4 regions of the Pantoea sp. X-Soil-YNGN-785 genome follow, and region 1 is predicted to be linked to each of the others. Evidence: riboswitches for the same ligand, from Rfam matches in the RefSeq annotation. Region 1 holds a riboswitch; each other region holds the start of a gene.
What was found. Region 1 has a riboswitch for thiamine pyrophosphate ahead of tenA (thiaminase II). Riboswitches for the same ligand answer to the same signal wherever they lie in the genome.

Region 2: another riboswitch for thiamine pyrophosphate. It lies ahead of thiM (hydroxyethylthiazole kinase); the one in region 1 lies ahead of tenA (thiaminase II).
Region 3: another riboswitch for thiamine pyrophosphate. It lies ahead of AC6I8E_RS20860 (FAD-dependent oxidoreductase); the one in region 1 lies ahead of tenA (thiaminase II).
Region 4: another riboswitch for thiamine pyrophosphate. It lies ahead of thiC (phosphomethylpyrimidine synthase ThiC); the one in region 1 lies ahead of tenA (thiaminase II).

Annotation. Positions count from the first base shown of each region.
Region 1 is NZ_AP035943.1:122,565-127,821, forward strand. Features, by position in the region: gene AC6I8E_RS19110 (ABC transporter substrate-binding protein) at 1-398, opposite strand, end outside; gene AC6I8E_RS19115 (ABC transporter permease) at 422-1,177, opposite strand; gene AC6I8E_RS19120 (ABC transporter ATP-binding protein) at 1,174-1,914, opposite strand; gene tenA (thiaminase II) at 1,911-2,612, opposite strand; TPP riboswitch at 2,681-2,783, opposite strand; gene AC6I8E_RS19130 (6-phospho-beta-glucosidase) at 2,889-4,319, opposite strand; gene ascF (PTS cellobiose/arbutin/salicin transporter subunit IIBC) at 4,356-5,257, opposite strand, start outside.
Region 2 is NZ_AP035942.1:2,662,618-2,667,874, forward strand. Features, by position in the region: gene thiD (bifunctional hydroxymethylpyrimidine kinase/phosphomethylpyrimidine kinase) at 1-759, opposite strand, end outside; gene thiM (hydroxyethylthiazole kinase) at 746-1,543, opposite strand; TPP riboswitch at 1,578-1,674, opposite strand; gene AC6I8E_RS12395 (hypothetical protein) at 1,973-2,170, shown strand; gene AC6I8E_RS12400 (AEC family transporter) at 2,268-3,227, shown strand; gene ahpF (alkyl hydroperoxide reductase subunit F) at 3,282-4,850, opposite strand; gene ahpC (alkyl hydroperoxide reductase subunit C) at 4,922-5,257, opposite strand, start outside.
Region 3 is NZ_AP035943.1:472,028-477,284, forward strand. Features, by position in the region: gene AC6I8E_RS20845 (ThiF family adenylyltransferase) at 1-943, opposite strand, end outside; gene AC6I8E_RS20850 (thiazole synthase) at 953-1,708, opposite strand; gene thiS (sulfur carrier protein ThiS) at 1,711-1,908, opposite strand; gene AC6I8E_RS20860 (FAD-dependent oxidoreductase) at 1,892-2,836, opposite strand; TPP riboswitch at 2,968-3,087, opposite strand; gene AC6I8E_RS20865 (ArsR/SmtB family transcription factor) at 3,234-3,548, opposite strand; gene AC6I8E_RS20870 (alkene reductase) at 3,565-4,683, opposite strand; gene AC6I8E_RS20875 (hypothetical protein) at 4,889-5,257, opposite strand, start outside.
Region 4 is NZ_AP035942.1:244,192-249,448, forward strand. Features, by position in the region: gene AC6I8E_RS01075 (aminotransferase-like domain-containing protein) at 1-1,027, shown strand, start outside; gene thiE (thiamine phosphate synthase) at 1,221-1,847, opposite strand; gene thiC (phosphomethylpyrimidine synthase ThiC) at 1,850-3,772, opposite strand; TPP riboswitch at 3,860-3,960, opposite strand; gene AC6I8E_RS01090 (Rsd/AlgQ family anti-sigma factor) at 4,113-4,619, opposite strand; gene nudC (NAD(+) diphosphatase) at 4,709-5,257, shown strand, end outside.

The sequences.
Region 1 (5,257 bases):
CTGACGGAATAGCCGATGCGTTTTCCTTTTAAGTCCGCTGGTTTTCTTACCGTTTTGTCCAGCGTCATCAGCGTATTCAGCGGCGAATTAATCAGCGTGCCCACCCGCATCAGCGGCAGTCCCTGGTCGGCGAAAAAATGCAGCTGCGGCTGATACGTTATCGCTAAGTCCGCCTGCTTAGCAGCCACCAGCCGCGGCGGCAGCGCGGGGTCGGAAGGTGGCACAATGTTAACCTCCAGACCCTCTGCCGCAAATGCTCCGGTTTGCTGCGCCACCATAATGGGTGCATGGTCGGGATTGATATACCAGTCGAGCACCAGCGTCAGTTTTTCAATTGCCTGAGCCTGCGAGGCTAAGGTGGCGCTGAACAGCAGGACAATCAGGGGCGTTTTAGTCATAGGTTTTCTCATCAGTAGGGTCGTCAGTGTGGCTCGGGAGTCCAGGTAATCAGGCGGCGAAGCAGAAGATCGATGATCAACCAGAGGGTCAGTGTCATCAGCACCAGAATAAACAGGGCGGCGAAACAGAGATCGCTCTGCATCCGGGCGTTGGCATTCAGCATCACGTAGCCCAGCCCTTCAGCCGAACCGACCCATTCACCTATGATGGCGCCAATGGGCGCGACGGCGGCTGCCATCCGCAAGCCCGAACCCAGGGCGGGCAGTGCGGCTAACAGCCGGACATGGCGCAGTTGCGCTGCACGTGAAGCGCCCATCGTGCGAGCCAGATCGAGATAGCCGGGCGTGACGCGACGCAGGCCATCAAAAAAGGCGGAGGTAACAGGGAAGAAGATCACCAGTACCGCCATTGCGACTTTGGCGCTCATGCCAAAGCCAAACCAGAGCACCAATAGCGGTGCCAGGGCAAATACCGGAATCGCCTGACTGGTGATCACCAGCGGCATCATCCAGCGCTGTAACCACGGTGAAAAGGTCATGCCCAGTGCCAGCACCGCGCCCAGCAGCACGCCGAGCGCCATACCGCTGAGGATTTCAGTCAGGGTGATCAGGCTGTGATGGCCGAGATAGCCAGTGTTGTCCCACAGTGCGGTAGCAACCGCAGCGGGCGAGGGCAGCAGAAAGGCCGGAACGGAAGTGAGCGTGGCGAGCCACCACAGCGCAATTAACCCGGCTGAGAGCATGACTCCACGGCGAAGCGCGGCGAAACGTAATTTCATCCGGCCAGCCTGCTTAGCTGTTTCAGCAAGGTGGCCTGACTCTGAATCACGCTGATGTCATCTGCCGCCCGCGGTGGCTGGCCCTGCAGTGGCGGGCAGGTTTCGATGCCTGCGGAACCCATTACCAGCAGGTGATGACCGAGGCGACAGGCTTCCGCGGCATCATGAGTGATCAGCAGCACGGTATGCCCGGCCAGCACATCTGCCGCCAGGGTCTGAATCTGCGTGCGGGTCAGTGCATCCAGCGCGGAAAAAGGCTCATCCATCAGCACAATCGGCTGTCGGGTGTAGAGTGTTCGCGCCAGCGCCACACGCTGACGCATACCGCCCGAAAGTGTCGCAGGTCGCGCACGGGCACAGTGGCTCAGGCCCACCCGCGCCAGCAAATGCTGCGCCAGGTCGCGATCGGCTTTCTCACCTTTCAGACGACTGGCGAGGCAGACGTTCTGTTCCACCGTCAGCCACGGATAGAGCAAATCCTGCTGCCCCATCCAGGCGATGCGCCCGGCCAGCGGCAGACCATCGCTGCCGTTAATCTGTCCCGAAGTGGGTGGCGTCAGACCGGCAATCACCCGCATCAGGCTGCTTTTACCCACGCCGCTGGCCCCCAGTAAAGCGGTCAATGCACCGCCCGCGATTTCCAGATTAAGCTCGCTGAACAGTTGCTGCTGATTAAGCGTCAGGCAGAGCTGGCGAACGGAAATACCCGGCGGCACGGCAGCGTTCAGCCGCGTCATGAGCTGACCTGCAGACAGTCAGCATAATTAAGCCCCATCTGCCAGAATGCCGCTTCCAGTCGGGTTGCGGTGGTAAATATCTCCGACAGTGAGTTAATACGCTGTTCACCGGCGCGCTGCTGAGCCAGAGTTTCAAACAGCATCAGTGAAGAACCGACGCCCGCCAGGTAGGACTCATCACCGTAATTCTCAATCCATGCCGCGTAAGGATTCCCCCCGAAGCGGGTCGCGGGATCCTCCAGCAGCCTCAGGCCGATTTCCGCATAACCGGCGACGCATGGCATCAGCGCCGTCATCAGCTCCAGCGCATCTCCGGTGTGACCCACGTCCAGCACGTAACGGGTGTAGTTGATCGTTTCCATTGCCTCCGTTTCGCTCGCCATCGCCTCTTCGCTGATGCCCCACTGCTGGCAGTAAGCCAGATGCAGCGGCAGTTCGCTGATAATGGCGTTCAGCGATGCCGTCGCGCTGCGTAATGTAGCCGGTTCTGAGAGTTTGCTGATCAACAGACCCCATGCACGGGCGAAGTGCAGCAGAAACAGATAATCCTGGGTGAGATAGTGACGAAAAGCGGCGGGTGGCAGCGTGCCGTGTCCGAGCTGCTGCACAAAATTGTGCCTGACATAATCGTGCCATTGCGTGCCCGCCTGCTGGCGCAGACGACCATAAAAGCCGGTTTCGAAAAGCGGATGTGTCATAGGATCTCCAGTAGCAGGGAGATCCGGGCATACGGTCTGGAACAGGGGATAGTGCAGGAGATAGGGCAGAAAATCTGCCGACCCGTCCCTTCGCTGGCATGACCCAGATCAGGTTCAAAGGGTTCGGCTTGCGCCATCTCAGCCCATTACAGGACACCCCTCGGAGACATTCGTTATACGATAATTATTGCCGGAGCACAACGCATGCGTGAGCGTTCTGCTCTGGCCCGGCTGATGCGGAGCAGGGCGCTCAGATATTACTTTTAAGTGACGGTGTCACTCAAGATCTGCCCCGTTACTGGCAATCACTTTCTTATACCACCAGAACGATTTCTTTCGCGTGCGCGCCAGCGTACCGTTCCCAAGATCGTCCCTATCAACATAGACAAAACCGTAGCGCTTGCTCATTTCACCGGTCGAAGCGGCCACCAGATCGATACAGCCCCAACTGGTGTAGCCGATCACCGGGACACCATCCTCTATGGCATCGCCCATGGCGCGGATATGCTCGCGCAGATAGCTGATGCGGTAGTCGTCATTGATCTCGCCATTCGCATCGATTTCATCGCGCGCGCCCAGACCATTTTCCACCAGGAAAAGCGGCTTCTGATAGCGGTCGTACATCATATTCATGGTAATGCGTAAGCCCAGTGGATCGATGCCCCAGCCCCACTCGCTACGTGGCACATGAGGGTTGGTCAGGGATTTCACCACATTGGCCGCGCTGCTGTTCTGTTCGTTCATCTCCGCCGAGGCGCAGCGAGAGGCGTAATAACTGAACGAGACAAAATCGACGCTGTTTTTCAGGATATCGGCATCGCCGTCAGCGATCTCAAGCGTGACACCTTTTTCACGGAACACGCGCGCAGCATAAGCCGGATAAGCACCGCGTGCCTGGACATCAATAAAGAACAGGTTTTCACGATCTTTTTCCAGCGCTGCCCAGACATCTTCCGGTTTGCTGGACCACGGATAGAAGTTGCCGCCTGCCAGCATGCAGCCGACCTGATTCGTCGGATTGACTTCATGCGCGATTCGCGTGACCAGCGCGCTGGCGACCAGTTCGTGATGTGCCGCCTGATACTTCACCTGCTCCCTGTTTTCATCCGGTTCGAACACCAGACCCGCACCGGAAAACGGGCTGTGCAGCAGGATGTTGATCTCGTTGAAGGTCAGCCAGTATTTCACCAGGCCATCAAACGCCTCGAAACAGCTACGGGCATAGCGGGCAAAGAAGTCGACCATTTTACGATTGCGCCATGAGCCATATTCGGTCACCAGATGCATCGGCACATCGAAATGACAGAGCGTAACCAGCGGTTCGATATTATATTTCCGGCACTCCTTAAACACCGCGCGGTAAAAAGCGATGCCCTCCGGATTGGGCGTCAGTTCATCGCCATTGGGATAGAGGCGGCTCCAGGCAATTGATGTGCGAAACACGCTGAACCCCATTTCCGCCATCAGCGCAATATCTTCCGGATAGCGGTGATAGAAATCGATGGCATCATGGCTGGGATAAAATTCATCATCCCGCAGCGTAAAGTGCTTTTCCAGACCCAGTTTGACCGCCAGTCGGTGTGGGCCATGCGGGATCATATCGACGGTGGTTAAGCCCTTTCCGCCCTCACGATAGCCGCCTTCACTCTGGTTGGCGGCTAACGCGCCGCCCCATAAAAACCCTTGCGGGAACCTTGAATCAGACATGCAATCCTCTTTTCCGGGTCAGCGTGACCCTTTCCTTTAGTGGCTATTAATCGCGTTGGTGCGTTCGGTAACAGGCGCAGATTGCGCGGCGGGACTGGATTCGGATTTGGTTTCAGTTTGCGCTTCAGGAATATCTTCAAACCCTAGCAGCAGCGTCAGCACAAACGACAGCACCACCGACAACACCATGACCGCGCCGACCCAGACGATACTCATGGGATTAGCCGGGTCGAAGAACTGTACGCTGGTGAAGAGGCCTGGCGAGGCCATCGAGTGGCTGGCCAGCCCGCCAATGCCCGCGACCGCGCCGCAGATAAAACCGCTGATCAGACAGGCGATCAGCGGCCGTTTCAGACGAACCGCCACGCCATACAGCGCCGGTTCAGAAATGCCGGCAATGATGGCAGACGCTGCTGCTGCCAGTGCCGTCTGGCGCAGTTCACGATTTTTGGTGCGAAACGCCACTGCCAGCGACGATCCGCCCAGCGACAGGTTGGCACCAATTTCTGACGGCATCACCATGCCCTCTTTGCCGGTTTCGGCAATGGTCTGGATGATGGTCGGCGTGAACACACGATGCATCCCGGTCATCACCAGCAGCGGCCAGATGGCACCCATAATCGCGACGGAAAGCCAGCCAAGATAGCCATGGATGGTGTAGACCAGCGCCGAAATACCGCTGCCGATCCAGATGCCGATCGGACCAATCAGCACAATCGCAATAGGGGCAGCAATCAGCACAATCAGCATCGGTTTCAGGAAGTTTTTGGTAACGGCCGGAGTAATGCGATCCACGCCGCGCTCAATATGGGACAGGATCCAGGTCATCACCAGTGCCGGGATCACCGTGTAAGTATATTTCACCGCGGTGACCGGGATGAAAGCGAACTCGACCGGCTGACCCTGCGCCGCTTTTGCCATCAGCTCAACAAAATTGG
Region 2 (5,257 bases), on a different replicon from region 1:
TCCGACCTCCAGCGAATCCGCCTTTAACAGCGCCTGCTGCAACCAGTTTTTGGCTTCATCAATCGTCTCTGCCCAGTCAGCATGGCGCGGACGTAACGCAGCTAAGGCGGCCGACAGCGTGCAGCCGGTGCCATGGGTATGACGGGTATGCACGCGTGGCGTGCTGAATCGCTGTTCTGCTGAGTGAGTAATCAGCCAGTCCGGACTCTCCGCCGCCGCCAGATGACCACCCTTCATCAGCACCGCCTGACAGCCGAGTGCCAGCAAGGCCCGTCCCTGCTCGCGCATCTCCGCCTCATCGGTGGCAATAGCGCAATCCAGCAATGCCGCCGCTTCCGGCAGATTTGGCGTGATCAGCGACACCTGTGGTAATAACTGCTCGCGTACGCTGGCCACGGCGTCTGGCGAGAGCAGCGCATCGCCACTTTTCGCGACCATCACTGTATCCAGCACCACGAACGGGATCTCAGCACGCCTCAGCCGGGCCGCAACCTGCTCCACGATGGCCGTTTCAGACAGCATGCCGATTTTTGCGCTGTCGATGCGCACGTCATCCAGCACTGAATCGAGCTGAGCGGCAACAAAGCTCGGTTCAATGCGATAAACCGACTGCACGCCCTGCGTGTTCTGCGCCACCAGTGCGGTAATCACACTGGTGCCGTAGGCGCCCAGGGCAGAGAAAGTTTTCAGATCGGCCTGAATGCCTGCGCCACCGCTGGGATCGGTACCGGCAATCGTCAGAGCATTAATGCGCTTCATGCTCCACCTCCAGCGTCCAGAGTGCATCAATAAATGCTGTGGCAAAGCTGCCCGGCCCGGCTGCCTGCGCCGCCGCCTTTTCCCCCGCCAGGGCCATGACCTGACAGGCTGCCGCCACATTCATCAGCCGATCGCCCGGCAGAGCACTGAATCCCGCCACTACGGCAGAGAGCGCGCAGCCGGTTCCGACCACGCGCGTCATTAACGGACGTCCACCGCTGATGGCGAGGATTCGCTGACCGTCGGTGGCATAGTCCACTTCGCCGGTGACAATGACCAGCGAATGCCAGGTCTCAGCGAGTTGCAGTGCCGCATCGAGTGCTGCATCCGCCTGATGCAGCGTATCAACACCGCGCCCGCCACTGGCCTGCTGCGCCAGCGCCAGAATCTCTGACGCATTACCGCGGATCACCGCCGGTTGCTGGCTGAGCAGCTGCTGACAGAAGTCACTGCGCAGCGTCAGCGCGCCGACGGCGACCGGATCGAGTGTCCAGGGGGTTCCCGCCTCACTGGCGGCGGTGACGGCAGCCTGCATCGCCTGCTGACGCTCACGGGTTAAGGTGCCGACGTTAATCAGCAACGCATCGGCAAAGCGGCTGAACTGTGCCGCTTCGTCAGCATCGATCACCATTGCTGGTGAGGCATTGAGTGCCAGCAGGACGTTGGCAGTGAAATTCTGGACCACGTCATTGGTCATGCAGTGCACCAGCGGTGACTGACGGCGGAAAGTGTGCAGAACGGGCGCGAAGTGCGCGGCAGAAAGGTGTTGAGATTGATGTGTCATCGTTGCTCCCAACCGGCGAACAAGAAGGCGAATGCGGTCAGGCATCAGACTTCCCTACGCTGGCATTATCCAGATCAGGTAATACGGGTATTTCTCAGCCTTCACAAAGAAGGGCACCCCGAGTCGTGTTACGGCTTGCAGCATAGGCAAGGCGTACCGTTAAAGCAAGCCTGGAAAATAATCGGAACTGGAACAATTCACATGATCCCGATCAACTCTCAGCAGTACAGAAAAAGGCTTAATGCTGCGGGTTATCGGGATACCTCTTTCTAGGTAGCCCTGTTTATTACCCTGACGGGTAATATTTCCCGCAGGGATTCTGGTGACCCTATAATAATTAACCTGCCCGCAGCATCATCGTAAAAAACACTTTATTTCAGTGAGTTAATAAACTTCTGGAGCAGAAATTCATACTATTCAGGATGTATGATGCGATTATCAGCGCTTATTCCTCACCGCCATCGATGGCAGGATATTATTATTGAACGTCGGGGTGCTATCGCGCCAAATGGCAGATCTTATCTTTCCACCTATATTTCCGCGCACTGTGCGGGCTGCGGCGAAATCATTCATCGCGTCTATTATCGCGATATCAGTGACCAGCAGGCACGCCGCTGGTTAGGCTAGCGTCCCTGCTGCGCTCAATCCGGACACCGTTATAGTTAACAGTTAGTTAGCAATTTGTTAGTCTGGTAACTAATCATCGTCTGACCAGACTCTCCCTATGCCACTGCTGTTTGAAAGCCTTAGCCATCAAATTTATCTGTCAGCTCCGCTGTTTATCCTGATTTTGCTGGGATACTGCCTGACGCGCCTCGGAAAATGGCCCGCCAGCATCAGTGAAGGGATGAACCGTTTTGTGTTTAACGTCGCGCTGCCCTGCATGCTGTTTCGGGTGATGAGCACCTTCTCGCAAAGTCCGCCGGTGGATGCGCGCCTGCTCCTGGCCTTCTTCGGCAGTTGCCTGCTGGTATTTATCGTGGGAAGAGTGCTGGCAACAAGGCTGTTTAATCTGGATGGCGTGGCGGCTTCGGTCTTTGCCCTGGGCGGCATCTTTTCCAATAACGTGATGCTGGGGATCCCGGTAGCTACGGTGCTGCTCGGGCCAGAAGCCCTGCCCCCGGTGGCGCTGGTGCTGGTGTTTAACAGCCTGATCCTCTGGACCTTACTCACCGTTTCGGTCGAATGGGCAAAACAGGGCAGCTTCTCGCTGCAAGGCGTGTGGCACACTCTGACTGGCGTGCTGAAGAATCCGCTGATCATCGGCATTCTCAGCGGAACGGCCTGGAGTTTTCTGCAGCGTCCTTTGCCAATGCTCGCCGCGGAACCGTTAAAGATGCTGGCTTCACTGGCCGCGCCGCTGTCGCTGGTCACGCTGGGCATGAGCCTGGCGCACTATCGGGTGCGGGACGGACTTAAAGAGAGCTATACCATCTGCCTGCTGAAGCTGATACTGCAGCCGATGACGGTATGGGCGATTGCCTGGCTGACCGGCTTGCCGCCGCTAGAGAGTAAAGTGGTGGTATTGCTGGGCTCGATGGCGGTCGGAGTTAACGTCTATCTGATGTCGCAGAAGTTCAATGTCATTCCTGGCCCGGCGGCGGCGAGTATGCTCTTTTCTACGGTATTTGCGGCGGTGACGACGCCAGTATGGATGATGCTGATGACGCTGGCGGGCTATTAATAAAAAAGCCCTTCAGCATGGATGCTGAAGGGCTGTTGTCTGGCTGACGAAACGTTATTCAGCAGACTTAGTGCGGATCAGATAATCAAACGCGCTCAGTGAGGCTTTGGCACCTTCGCCGCTGGCGATGATGATCTGCTTGTACGGCACGGTGGTGCAGTCACCCGCTGCGAATACGCCTTTCAGGCTGGTTTCGCATTTACCGTCGATGATGATCTCACCCATTTTGTTGCGCTCAACCGCGCCTTCCAGCCATGGGGTGTTCGGCAGCAGACCAATCTGAACGAAGATACCGGAGAGCGGCAGCTCGTGGGTGGTCTGCGTCGTACGGTCAATATAGTGCAGGCCGGTCACTTTGGTGCCGTCGCCTTTCACTTCAGTGGTCTGCGCGTTCAGGATCACATCAACGTTCTTCAGACTGCGCAGTTTATCCTGCAGCACCTGGTCGGCACGCATCTCACCGGCAAACTCCAGCAGCGTAACGTGTTCAACGATACCCGCCAGGTCAATGGCCGCTTCAACACCGGAGTTACCGCCGCCGATTACCGCCGTGCGCTTGCCTTTGAACAGTGGGCCATCGCAGTGCGGGCAGTAGGTGACGCCTTTGGTGCGGTACTCTTCTTCACCCGGCACACCCATGTTGCGCCAGCGTGCGCCGGTCGCCAGGATGATGCTGCGTGATTTCAGTACTGCGCCGGAGGCGGTTTCGATGGCGTGCAGTCCGCCCTCTTTCGCCGCCGGAATCAGTCTGATGGCGCTCTGGCTTTCGATGACGTCCACGTTGTAATCATCAACGTGTGCGCGCAGTGCACCTGCCAGCTTTGCCCCTTCGGTTTTCGGCACGGAGATGTAGTTTTCGATATCCACCGTGTCCAGCACCTGGCCGCCAAAACGCTCACCCAGCAGACCAGTACGGATACCTTTACGTGCTGAATAGACCGCTGCCGCTGCGCCCGCCGGGCCGCTGCCGATAATCAGGACTTCGTAGGCGTCACGCTTGTTCAGCTCTTCCGCTGCGCGTTTATCGGCGTTGGTGTCTACTTTGCTGACGATTTCGGCCAGGCTCATGCGGCCCTGACCAAACTCTTTACCGTTGAGGTAAACCGCTGGCACGCCCATCACGTTGCGTTCCTGAATCTCATTCTGGAACAGGCCACCGTCGATAGCGGTGTGGCTGATGCGCGGGTTAATCACCGCCATCAGGTTCAGCGCCTGAACCACGTCAGGGCAGTTATGGCATGAGAGTGAATAATAAGTTTCGAAATGGAAGTCACTGTCCAGCGCCGCGATCTGATCCAGCAGGCTCTGTGCTTCTTTCGACGGATGCCCACCGGTCTGTAACAGTGCCAGCACCAGTGAGGTAAATTCGTGACCCAGTGGAGAACCGGCAAAACGCGGGCCGCTGTTCGAACCTGGGTTAGTAATCAGAAATGAGGGCTTACGCACCTGACGATCGTTCTCTTCGCGGAAGCTGACTTTGTCAGACAGGCCGGCGATATCAACCAACAGTTCACGGATCTCGGTTGATTTTGCACCCTCATCCAGGGTGGCGATCAACTCAACAGGTTTGGTTAATTTCTCAAGGTAAGCCTTGAGCTGCGTCTTCAAATTTGTGTCGAGCATAGTGATATCCTGGTCAAAAAATCGGGTGCCGCAGCACCCGATTGGAGAATGATCGAAAGGGCGAAGCGGAATTAGATTTTGCCAACCAGGTCCAGGGACGGAGCCAGAGTTGCATCACCTTCTTTCCATTTAGCCGGGCACACTTCACCTGGGTGAGAAGCCACGTACTGAGCCGCTTTTACTTTGCGCAGCAGGTCAGAGGCGTCACGGCCAATGCCTTCAGCAGTGATTTCGATAGCCTGGATAACGCCTTCCGGGTCAACGATGAACGTACCACGGTCAGCCAGACCTTCGTCTTCACGCATGATTTCGAAGTTACGGGTCAGCGCGCCAGTCGGGTCACCGATCATCGCGTACTGAATTTTCGCGATGGTGTCTGAAGAACCGTGCCAGGCTTTGTGGGTAAA
Region 3 (5,257 bases), 310 kb from region 1:
CCAGCCGCGTGATCCCCCGTGCGGCAAGGTTTTCTGCCGCCTGAGCTGCACGCATGCCACTGGCACACACCAGCACCACGCGCCGATCGGACGGCGGCTGCCAGGCCGCTATCTGCTGCGGCAAAATGCGTAGCACCCGTTCGGCCACACTGACCGGTGCTTCGTCTGGACTGCGCAGTTCCACAATGCAATCGTCCTCACTCAGCATCGGCTTATCGATAAACGGGATGCCCGGCGCGTCGGGTTCAGGCGCGTCATCAAAGCGGAATTGCCTGACGTGCCAGTCCACAAAGTCGCAGTGGATCATGCAGCCGAGCGGCGATGGCGTCAGTTTCAGCAATACGCTCAGCACCATCTGCGCCTGCATCGCGCCCAGCGTTGCTACCGCAGGCCCCATTACGCCAGCCGTGTTGCAATTACCCGAAGCCATCGGCAACTGAGGAAACAGCGCACGATAACCGGGCGCACCGCCGCAGAATCCACCGACGTAACCTTTACGACCCAGTACCGAGGCGCAGATCAGCGGCAGACCACGCGGAGAGCAGGCGTCAGAGAGTTGATAGGTAATGGCGAAGTTATCCGCCGCATCCACCACCAGAACGATCCCCTCCAGCGCCTGCGGCAGTTGGCTGGCGCTCAACATCCGGGGATGCGCCTCAACGTGGCAGTCAGGATTTCGCTGCGCCAGCGCGCGCTGCGCGCAGATTGCTTTGGGCTGGCCCACATCCCCAATGCCAAACAATGTCTGCCGGTGAAGGTTGTGCAGCTCAACCCGATCGCCATCGTAAAGCCGAATAAACCCTACGCCCGCGCCGGCCAGTAACGGCAACAGTGTCGCGCTGAGTCCGCCCGCACCCACCACCAGCACCCTTGCCCTGCTCAGGCGCTGTTGCCCTGCTTCACCGATCTCCGGCAACATGGTCTGTCGCTGATACCGATCCATTGCTGCTCCTCAGAACTGTGCCAGACCAAAAATGGGTGTTGAAGCTGACGCCATGTCACGCTGCTCCATCAATCCCGCCTGAAACGCCTCATGCCCGCCGTGGATCGCGGCGGCAAAGGCACCCGCCATCCGCACCGGATCGCGTGCTTTCGCCACCGCGGTGTTTAGCAGCACGCCATCAAAACCCATCTCCATCGCCTGCGCCGCCTGGCCTGGCGCACCGATGCCCGCATCAATTATCAGCGGCACATCTTTAAACCACGCACGCATGGCGCGGAGTCCCTCGATGTTGCGCAGCCCCTGGCCGGAACCAATTGGCGCGCCCCAGGGCATCAGCACTTCACAACCCGCTTCCAGCAGCTTCTCGCCGACAATCAGATCTTCGGTGGTGTAGGGAAAGACCTGGAAGCCATCAGCGCAGAGGATCCGGGCCGCTTCAACCAGCGCAAAGGGATCGGGCTGCAGCGTGTCGGCATGACCAATCACTTCCAGCTTGATCCACGGCGTGTCGAACAGTTCACGCGCCATCTGTGCCGTCGTCACCGCCTCTTTTACCGTATGGCAGCCCGCGGTATTCGGCAGAATCCGTTTGTTGAGCCGCTGCAACAGCGTGCGAAAGGCACCGCCTTCGCTGCCTTCACGACGCAGACTGACGGTAATTATCTCCGCACCTGATGCATCGATAGCCTGATGCAGAATGTCGGGTGACGGATATCCGGCGGTGCCAAGCAGAAAACGGGATTGCGGAGTGAATTGATAGAACATGGTTAACCTCCCTGCATCGGTGACAGGATTTCCAGCTGGCTGCCCGCTTGAAGCTGCTGGCTGACATAACGGCTGCGCGGCACAAACTCACCGTTCAGTGCGGTGGCGACGGTGCGCGGGTCGATCTGCTGCTCCGCCATAAGTTCCGCCAGCGTTGTTGCGCTGGTTTCAATCGTGCGTCCATTAAGTTGAACTCGCATGAGTCATCTCCTGAGTGAGTTGCAGCATGAGTTTTTCAGCCATAATCGGGGCCAGTAAAAAGCCGTGGCGGTACAGCCCGTTTAACGAGAAGCGCCCATTTTCATAGCGGACTTCCGGCAGGTTCTGGCGGTAGGCGGGACGCAGACCGGTGCCGCTCTCTACGATCCGTGCTTCAGCCAGCGCCGGATGCAGACTGTAAGCCGCGCTCAGCAGCTCCATCATCGCCCTGGCGCTGATCGGGCTGCTGTCGTGACTTTCGACCATGGTGGCTCCAAGCATGAAGTGGCCTCCGGCACGCGGCACCAGATAGCAGGGAAAGCGCGGATGCAGCAAACGGACCGGACGGGAGAGCTGAACGTCATGCGTATGCAGGATCAACATTTCGCCCCGCACGGCGCGCAGAGCGGGCTGCTGATCAAGAGCGTGGATGCCGCGGCAGTCGATGATTTTGCCGCCGGGTTTGCCGCTGTGAAAGGGTATGCCCGCCTCGTGCAGTGTGACGCGCAGTTGCTGCAGTGCGCAGCGCGGATCAAGATGCGCCTCTGCAGCAAAGAACAGGCCGCGGGCAAAGCGATTTTCCAGCGCCGGTTCGATGTCACCGGGGGCGACCCACTGATGCTGCTGCGTCATGCTGGCGAAGCGCGTCAGTTCGCGGCTGTCACGCGGTGGCGCAACCACCAGCGTGCCCTGCTGCTCCACGCCGTCGACGCGTTTCGCCCACCATCCGGCAGCGTGCTGGCCCCATTCGATGACCTGGTGTGGCGCGCTTTCTGCTTCGCACCAGGGCGCAAGCATGCCCCCCGCCCAGTGCGAGGCGGCACGACAGTCAGGCTGCGTAATGACTTCAACGGCTTCTCCCCGTTCCAGCAGTAGCGTGGCGACACACAGCCCGGCAACGCCGCTGCCCAGCACCGACCAGCGGCTCATGGTGCCCACCGGAGAGGAAGAGAGTGATTAAGAATGAGATGTTTCACTTTGGCCTCGTTATCGGTTAACGAAGACCCGTGATACAGAGGGAATAGGCAAAGACGTCGCGAACGCGCGCCTGCGGCAAGTATCGGATGCGATACCCGTCTTCCTACGCCAGTATCAACTGGGTCAGGTTCTAAGGGTCGCTAAGCCGCGCACTGCGCTATTAGCCTCTCAGTCTCTCTGGCGAGACTCCCCTGACGGCTTTAGTTGTAAGTTAAGCGGGCAGCTTCGTCAAGCCGCGTGCGTGAAGACGAGTCAGAAATCCGGGGGATAGGTGCAGGCGTTTACTGTAAGTGCAAAGACTCAGCATTCGCAGATAAGATAACAGAGAAGTGCTGAAACGGCAGGCGCCCTAAAGCGCCTGCAGCGATTGTGTCACCACGTCGGTTATTTCACGAATACGTGGTTCAGCGCGGCGATAATAGGTCCACTTCCCGACTTTGCTGGCTTCGACCAGCCCCGCATTGTGCAGGGCTTTCAGGCATAACGAAGTAGCGGGCTGTGATAAGCCCGCCTTGTCCTGGATGAGGGTGGCACAGACGCCATACTGAGCGAAGGGATAGAGCTGAGAATAGCCCGCAAACGCTTCGTCAGGATTTTTAAGCCACTTTAGTACTGCCACCCGGGTCGGGTTGGACAGTAACTTCAGGGCATTTTCGGGGGACATGCCGCCTCACATAAGATCAGGATTGAAAAACAGGATAGTCAGTATAGCCTTTCTCAGTGCCGCCATACAGGGAAGCGTGATCGACGGGATTCAGCGGATAACCTGCTTTAATGCGTGCCGGCAAATCGGGATTCGCAATAAACGAGCGGCCAAAACCCGCCAGATCGCCCCAGCCTTTATCAAGCATATGCTGTGCTTTTTCCGCCGTGTAGCGACCAGAATAGATGATCGGAGAACGGAATGTTTCCCGCAGCGCAACCCGGAAACTCTCTGGCATATCCGGGCTATTATCCCAGTCCGCTTCGGCAATAGAGAGATAGCCAACTTCCAGCTCATTCAGCAACTCCGCGGCGCGGATATAGGTCGCATGGGGATCGCTTTCAACCAGGCCAAGATAGACGCGCTCTTCGTCAGTACTCGAAAACAATGGCGCAAACCGCACGCCAACACGGTGGCTGCCAAATACCGCGCTGACCGCCTCAACAACTTCACGCAGGAAACGCAGACGATTCTCTGCTGAGCCGCCATATTCATCCGTGCGGAAGTTAGTGTGCTCCGAAATAAACTGGTTAATCAGATAACCGTTGGCAGAATGCAGTTCCACACCGTCAAAACCGGCCTCTTTTGCATTTTCCGCCGCGCGTCGGTAAAGCGCCACGATCTCTTTGACTTCCGCGTTGGTCAGTGCCCGTGGTTCGCTGGGTGCGGTCAGTATCCCCGCGCCTGGTCCGGTTTCAATGAATACCCGAACGTTATCGGCGGCGATGGCTGAAGGCGCAACGGGAGCCTGCTTGCCTGGCTGAAGTTCATTGTGAGAGACGCGACCAACGTGCCAGAGCTGGCAAAAAATCGTGGCGCCTTCCTGATGTACCGCCTCTGTGACCTTTTTCCAGCCCGCGATCTGGGCGTCGCTGTGGATCCCCGGCGTCCATGCATAGCCCTGCCCGCGAGGTTCAATCTGGGTGCCTTCGGTGATCATTAGTCCCGCGCTGGCACGCTGGCGGTAATACTCCACCATCAACTCGCCGGGAATATTGCCCGGCTGTTCACTGCGACAACGCGTCAGTGGCGGCAATACAATGCGGTTACGAAGTGTGAGATCGCCCAGGTTCAGGGGGGTAAACAGTGACGGCATGACAAAATTCCTCTGATGTGTAAGAGGCGCCATTATATTTACACATTTAAATTTGTAAATGTGTAATCAGTGCTTTTTGTTTTAAGCCGGATTTATCAGAGTATCTCATCTGACTAAACAGCCTCATCGTAGCCATCCTGCAGACGCGGCTCTCAGGATGGCTTTATTGCCACGAAAGAGCCCCCAGCCGAAGGATCATCACTGTTTAAGCGATGTATTTATCAGCGAACGCCTGCCACTGCTGGCGATAAACCTCCAGCTGTTTAAGTGCGTCATCGATTGAGGGTTGCGCTTTGTTGTCTGGATTCGGCGTGGAACGAATCACATCGGCAAACACGCTGAAAATGGCGTTCATGTCACTGCCCGATTTTGTCGCTTCAAACATTCTGGCCAGTTCATTCTGTGGCCGCGCGGAGCCACTCTTTACCTGGGTGAGATAATCACGCGCATCCGCCACGATTTCACGGGTGCCATATTGATGCGCGATATCCAGCCTTTGCTGTGCCCCCAGCAGCGTGCGCTCTTCGCGGAATGCCACTTTACCGTCGATCATTTCATCAACAATGCCCGTCGC
Region 4 (5,257 bases), on a different replicon from region 1:
CAACCTTTATGGTGTGCTCGCGCTGCGGCAACAGGTTGCACGGCTGGCGATAGACAGCGGCTGTCAGCTCACGGCCGATGACATTGTCATTACGACTGGCTGCCACGAAGCGTTATCGGTCGCCGTACGCGCGGTCTGTGAGCCGGGCGATATCATTGCTGTTGAGTCACCGTCGTTTCACGGCATCATGCAAACCCTGCGCGGCTTTGGCATTCGTGCCATTGAAATCCCGACGGATGCGGTCACCGGCATCAGTCTGGAAGCGCTGGAACTGGCCTTTGATCAATGGCCGATCAAAGCGGTGGTCGTGGTGCCGAACTGCAATAATCCGCTGGGATTCATCATGCCCGAACAGCGTAAGCGGGCATTGCTGGCGCTGGCGCAGCGGTTTGATGCCGCCGTGATTGAAGATGATGTTTATGGTGAGTTAGCCTGGGAATACCCGCGCCCCTCCACAATTAAAGCGCTGGATCTCGATGGCCGGGTTCTGCTGTGCAGCTCCTTTTCCAAAACGCTGGCGCCAGGTCTGCGCGTCGGCTGGGTTGCACCTGGTCGTTATCGCGATCGCGTGCTGCACATGAAATATATTGTCACAGGCTCAACCGCGACGCAGCCTCAGCATGCGGTCTCTGAGTTTATCCGCCAGGGACATTATCAGCCCCATCTGCGCCGGATGCGGCAAATCTATCATCGTAACTATGAAACCTTTAGCTGCTGGGTACGCCACTACTTTCCCTGCGGTATCTGCGTTTCCCGTCCTCAGGGCGGCTTTCTGATGTGGATTGAACTCCCCGAAGCGTTTGATGCGGTCCGGCTTAACCGGGAACTGCGCGAGTCAAAAATTCAGATTGCTGTAGGCTCACTGTTTTCAGCGTCGGGTAAATATCGTAACTGTCTGCGCTTAAACTACGGGCTGCCGATCAACGAGCAGACTGAACAGGCGCTGGCGCTGGTGGGTGCGGCCGTCGAACGTGCCATGCTCTCGTGCCAGCATGAGACGCAGACTTCCACCTCGACGCCCGCATAGCGAAAAGAAGAAGCAGGGCCGGCAAGAGGAGGGAACCGGCCCTGGTCAGATAACCTTAACCTGACGGATGCCACGTTAAGGTTTTGGATCACAGCACGCCAGCGGCAACATTCCACTTTGCGCGCTGCTTTCCCGGAAGAACGCTGGCGTTACCGATTTTGCAGCCAATATGCGCGGCAGGTTCCATAAATGCTTAATCGCCTGGTCCTGCCAGCGCCAGAAGCGTGCGCGTTGCGGCACGCCAGTCATCTGCCTGAGTAATCGCACTCACCACCGCAATGCTGCCGACGCCGGTGGCCAGCACCTCAGGTGCCCGTGCAATCGAGATACCGCCAATCGCCACGGTGGGAATATGCGACAGACGTGTCAGGTGTTGATTCAGCTGTGCAATGCCCTGCGGTGCAGAAGGCATCTCTTTGGTCTGCGTCGGGAAAATATGCCCAAGTGCGATGTAAGAGGGCTGGATTGCCAGAGCGCGATCCAGTTCCGCATCGTCGTGGGTAGAGAGTCCCAGTCGTAACCCGGCCTGATGAATGCGGGCAAGATCGGCGACATCCAGATCCTCCTGACCCAGATGTACGCCATAAGCATGATGTTTAATCGCCAGCTGCCAGTAATCATTGATAAACAGACGCGCGTCGTAGCGTTTGCCCAACGCAATTGCCTGAGCAATGGCGGGCTCGGCGGCCTCATCAGGCTGATCTTTGATACGCAGCTGCAGCGTGCGAACGCCCATCTCCAGCAGGCGTTCGAGCCACTCGGGGCTATCAACCACCGGATAAAGTCCCAGACGCGGGGCGGTAGCGGGAAATGCAGGCATCCTTACTCCTCCTTAATGGCATCGGCAGGGTGATAGAGCTCACTGCCGCGGCTGCGGAAACGATCTGACATCTGCGCCATGCCAACTTCAACCGGCTCGGCACGGGCATCCTGGCGTGCCGCAAACTCGCGCACCTCCTGGGAAATTTTCATTGAGCAGAATTTGGGGCCGCACATTGAGCAGAAATGGGCCACCTTGCCCGACTCCTGCGGCAGGGTTTCATCATGCATCGCCCTTGCCGTATGGGGATCCAGCGCCAGGTTAAACTGATCTTCCCAGCGGAATTCAAAGCGCGCTTTGGACATGGCGTTATCACGGATCTGCGCACCGGGGTGGCCTTTCGCCAGATCGGCAGCATGCGCCGCGATTTTGTAGGTGATCAATCCCTGCTTCACGTCCTCTTTGTTCGGCAGACCCAGATGCTCTTTGGGCGTGACGTAGCACAGCATGGCGCAACCAAACCAGCCAATCATGGCGGCACCGATACCCGAGGTGAAGTGGTCGTAGCCGGGCGCGATGTCAGTGGTCAGCGGGCCAAGCGTGTAGAAGGGGGCTTCATCGCACAGGTCGAGCTGTTCGGTCATATTACGGCGGATCATATGCATCGGCACATGTCCCGGACCTTCAATCATCACCTGAACGTCATACTCCCAGGCAATACGCGTCAGTTCACCCAGGGTTCGCAGTTCGGCAAACTGCGCCTCATCGTTGGCATCCTGAATCGAACCCGGACGCAGACCATCGCCCAGCGACAGGGAGACATCGTAAGCGGCGCAGATTTCACAGATCTCCCGGAAGTGCTCATACAGGAAGCTCTCCTGATGATGCGACAGGCACCATTTGGCCATGATCGATCCCCCCCGCGACACGATCCCGGTGAGACGTTTCGCCGTCATCGGGACATAACGCAGCAGCACGCCCGCGTGGATAGTGAAGTAATCGACGCCCTGTTCCGCCTGCTCCAGCAGCGTGTCCCGGAATATTTCCCAGTTCAGCGCCTCAGCCACGCCATTCACTTTTTCCAGCGCCTGATAGATCGGCACGGTACCGATGGGCACCGGGCTGTTTCGCAAAATCCATTCTCGCGTTTCATGAATATAGCGACCGGTAGAGAGATCCATCACCGTATCGGCACCCCAGCGGGTCGACCAGACCAGCTTTTCCACTTCTTCCTCGATAGAAGAGGTGACTGCCGAGTTACCGATATTGGCGTTGACCTTAACCAGGAAGTTACGACCAATGATCATCGGCTCCGATTCCGGGTGATTGATATTGGCAGGGATGATGGCGCGTCCGGCAGCGACCTCCTGACGGACAAACTCGGGGGTGATGTCGGCGGGCAGATGTGCGCCAAAACTGTGTCCCGGATGCTGTTGCAGCAGCACCTCACTGCGGATTCGCTCACGGCCCATGTTTTCCCGCAGGGCGATGAACTCCATTTCCGGGGTAATCCTGCCCTGACGGGCATAGTGCAGTTGCGTGACACGGCGGCCTGCACGGGCGCGGCGCGGTGTCGGAAGGTGATCGAAGCGCAGATGATCCAGCCCCTCGTCAGCCAGCCGCTGCTGGGTATAGCCCGAGCTGTTCTGTTCGAGAAGCTCACTGTCGTCGCGTTCAGCAATCCAGCGAGCGCGCAGCTTTTCCAGACCACGATGCACATCGATCTGCGCCGCGGGATCACCATAAGCACCCGCCGTGTCATAGACCGGCACCGCTTCATTTTGCTCATAGAGAGGCTGTTCTTTGGTGCCGCCGATGTGGGTCGGGCTTAGGGTGATTTCACGCATCGGCACGCGAATATCTTCCCGGCTGCCGGTAATCCAGATGCGACGGGACTGGGGAAAAGCACTGCCGCTTTGCAGGGAATCGATAAATTCCTGCGCCTGGGCACGTTGTTCACGACGGGTCATTTTTGGGTCAGACATAGCAATCTTCCTGTTAAAGGGGAACGATGCTTGTCCGGAGTTCGGAAGGAGTAACCGTATAGACAGCACAGGCATGCTGGCATACAGAGAATTTTTACTCTTGTTCCCTACGCAGGTTCTAACCTGGTCAGGTTCCGCGGATCCCGAATTAACGGTCTCAGCCCAACTGGGCACTCCGACAAGAAGCAGTTTTTACGCGGGTGTCTGATAACAGACCCGGGCGTAAAAACCTTACATTTCAACGCTAAAATAACAAAGGTTCTCTGGAGAGTACTCCTCAGAACCTGTTCAGCATAAAAGGGCTACGGGATAATCTCAAGCCCTTTGCCGTTGTTAACCATCAAGCCGGACGCGCGATATGGCTGTCATTCGCCACTGGCGGCGTAGCAAGCTGGTTATCCCAGGCCAGCTGGATCAGCTTATCTTCCAGCGTAAAGCGTGATTCCAGCACTTCGCCCACTTCGGAGAGTGCCTGCTGGAAGGTCATGCAGTTTTCATCGTCAATCGCCTGCTGCAGGTGACCGTCATACAGCTGCATCAGACGCTCAGTATTCGCTTCCAGCGGAGGGTAGATCTGCGCGGCAGCGATCATCGGGCTGTCGCCACTCATTTCGCTGATTACGCGCTCATAGATACTGAAGTGACCGGCAGAAAGATAGTCGACCAGGCCGTGACAGAAGTTGTCGAGCGCCTGCTCGTCAAGACGCGTCAGCGCCTCTTTTTTAGGTTTAAGACCGACCAGGTGATAATAGGTCACCAGTAGCTGGCGGCGTGCTTCAAGCCACGAATCGACCAGTTCATTACTGCCACCTACGCGTTCAGCCAGGACGTCTAACTGGTTAAGCATATCTAACTCCATGTGAGTTATAGTTGTTTATCTACACACTTAACATCAGGGCTTCAGCGTGCGGGTTGACGCTAAGGATGACGAAATAAATGCAATGCGAAATCTCAAGCGTAGACGCTGGATGGTGGATTGTCAGCCATGAACAGAAACTTTGGTTGCCACAAGGTGATTTACCCCACGGAAACGCCGAAAAATTTGGTTTAACCGGCAGTAAGGCCCGGACCATTGGTGAATGGCAGGGCGAAAAAGTCTGGCTGATTTGTGAGCCGCGTTCTTCCGATATGTTCTCCGTGCGACAGCTGATCGATCAGGATGTGGAGCTGTTTCAGCTGGTGGGTCGCGGTGTACAGCTGGCGGAATTCTACCGTTCTCATCGCTGGTGCGGCTATTGCGGCCATGAGATGCACCACAGCAAACATGAATTTGCCTGTCTCTGCAGCCATTGCCGTGAGCGTTACTATCCGCAGATCGCGCCCTGCATCATTGTGGCTATCCGTCGTGGCGATGAAATCCTGCTGGCGAATCATGCCCGCCATCGCAACAAGGTCTACACCGTGCTGGCCGGTTTTGTGGAGGTCGGCGAGACGCTGGAGCAGGCCGTTGCCCGGGAAGTGATGGAAGAGAGCAATATCCGCGTC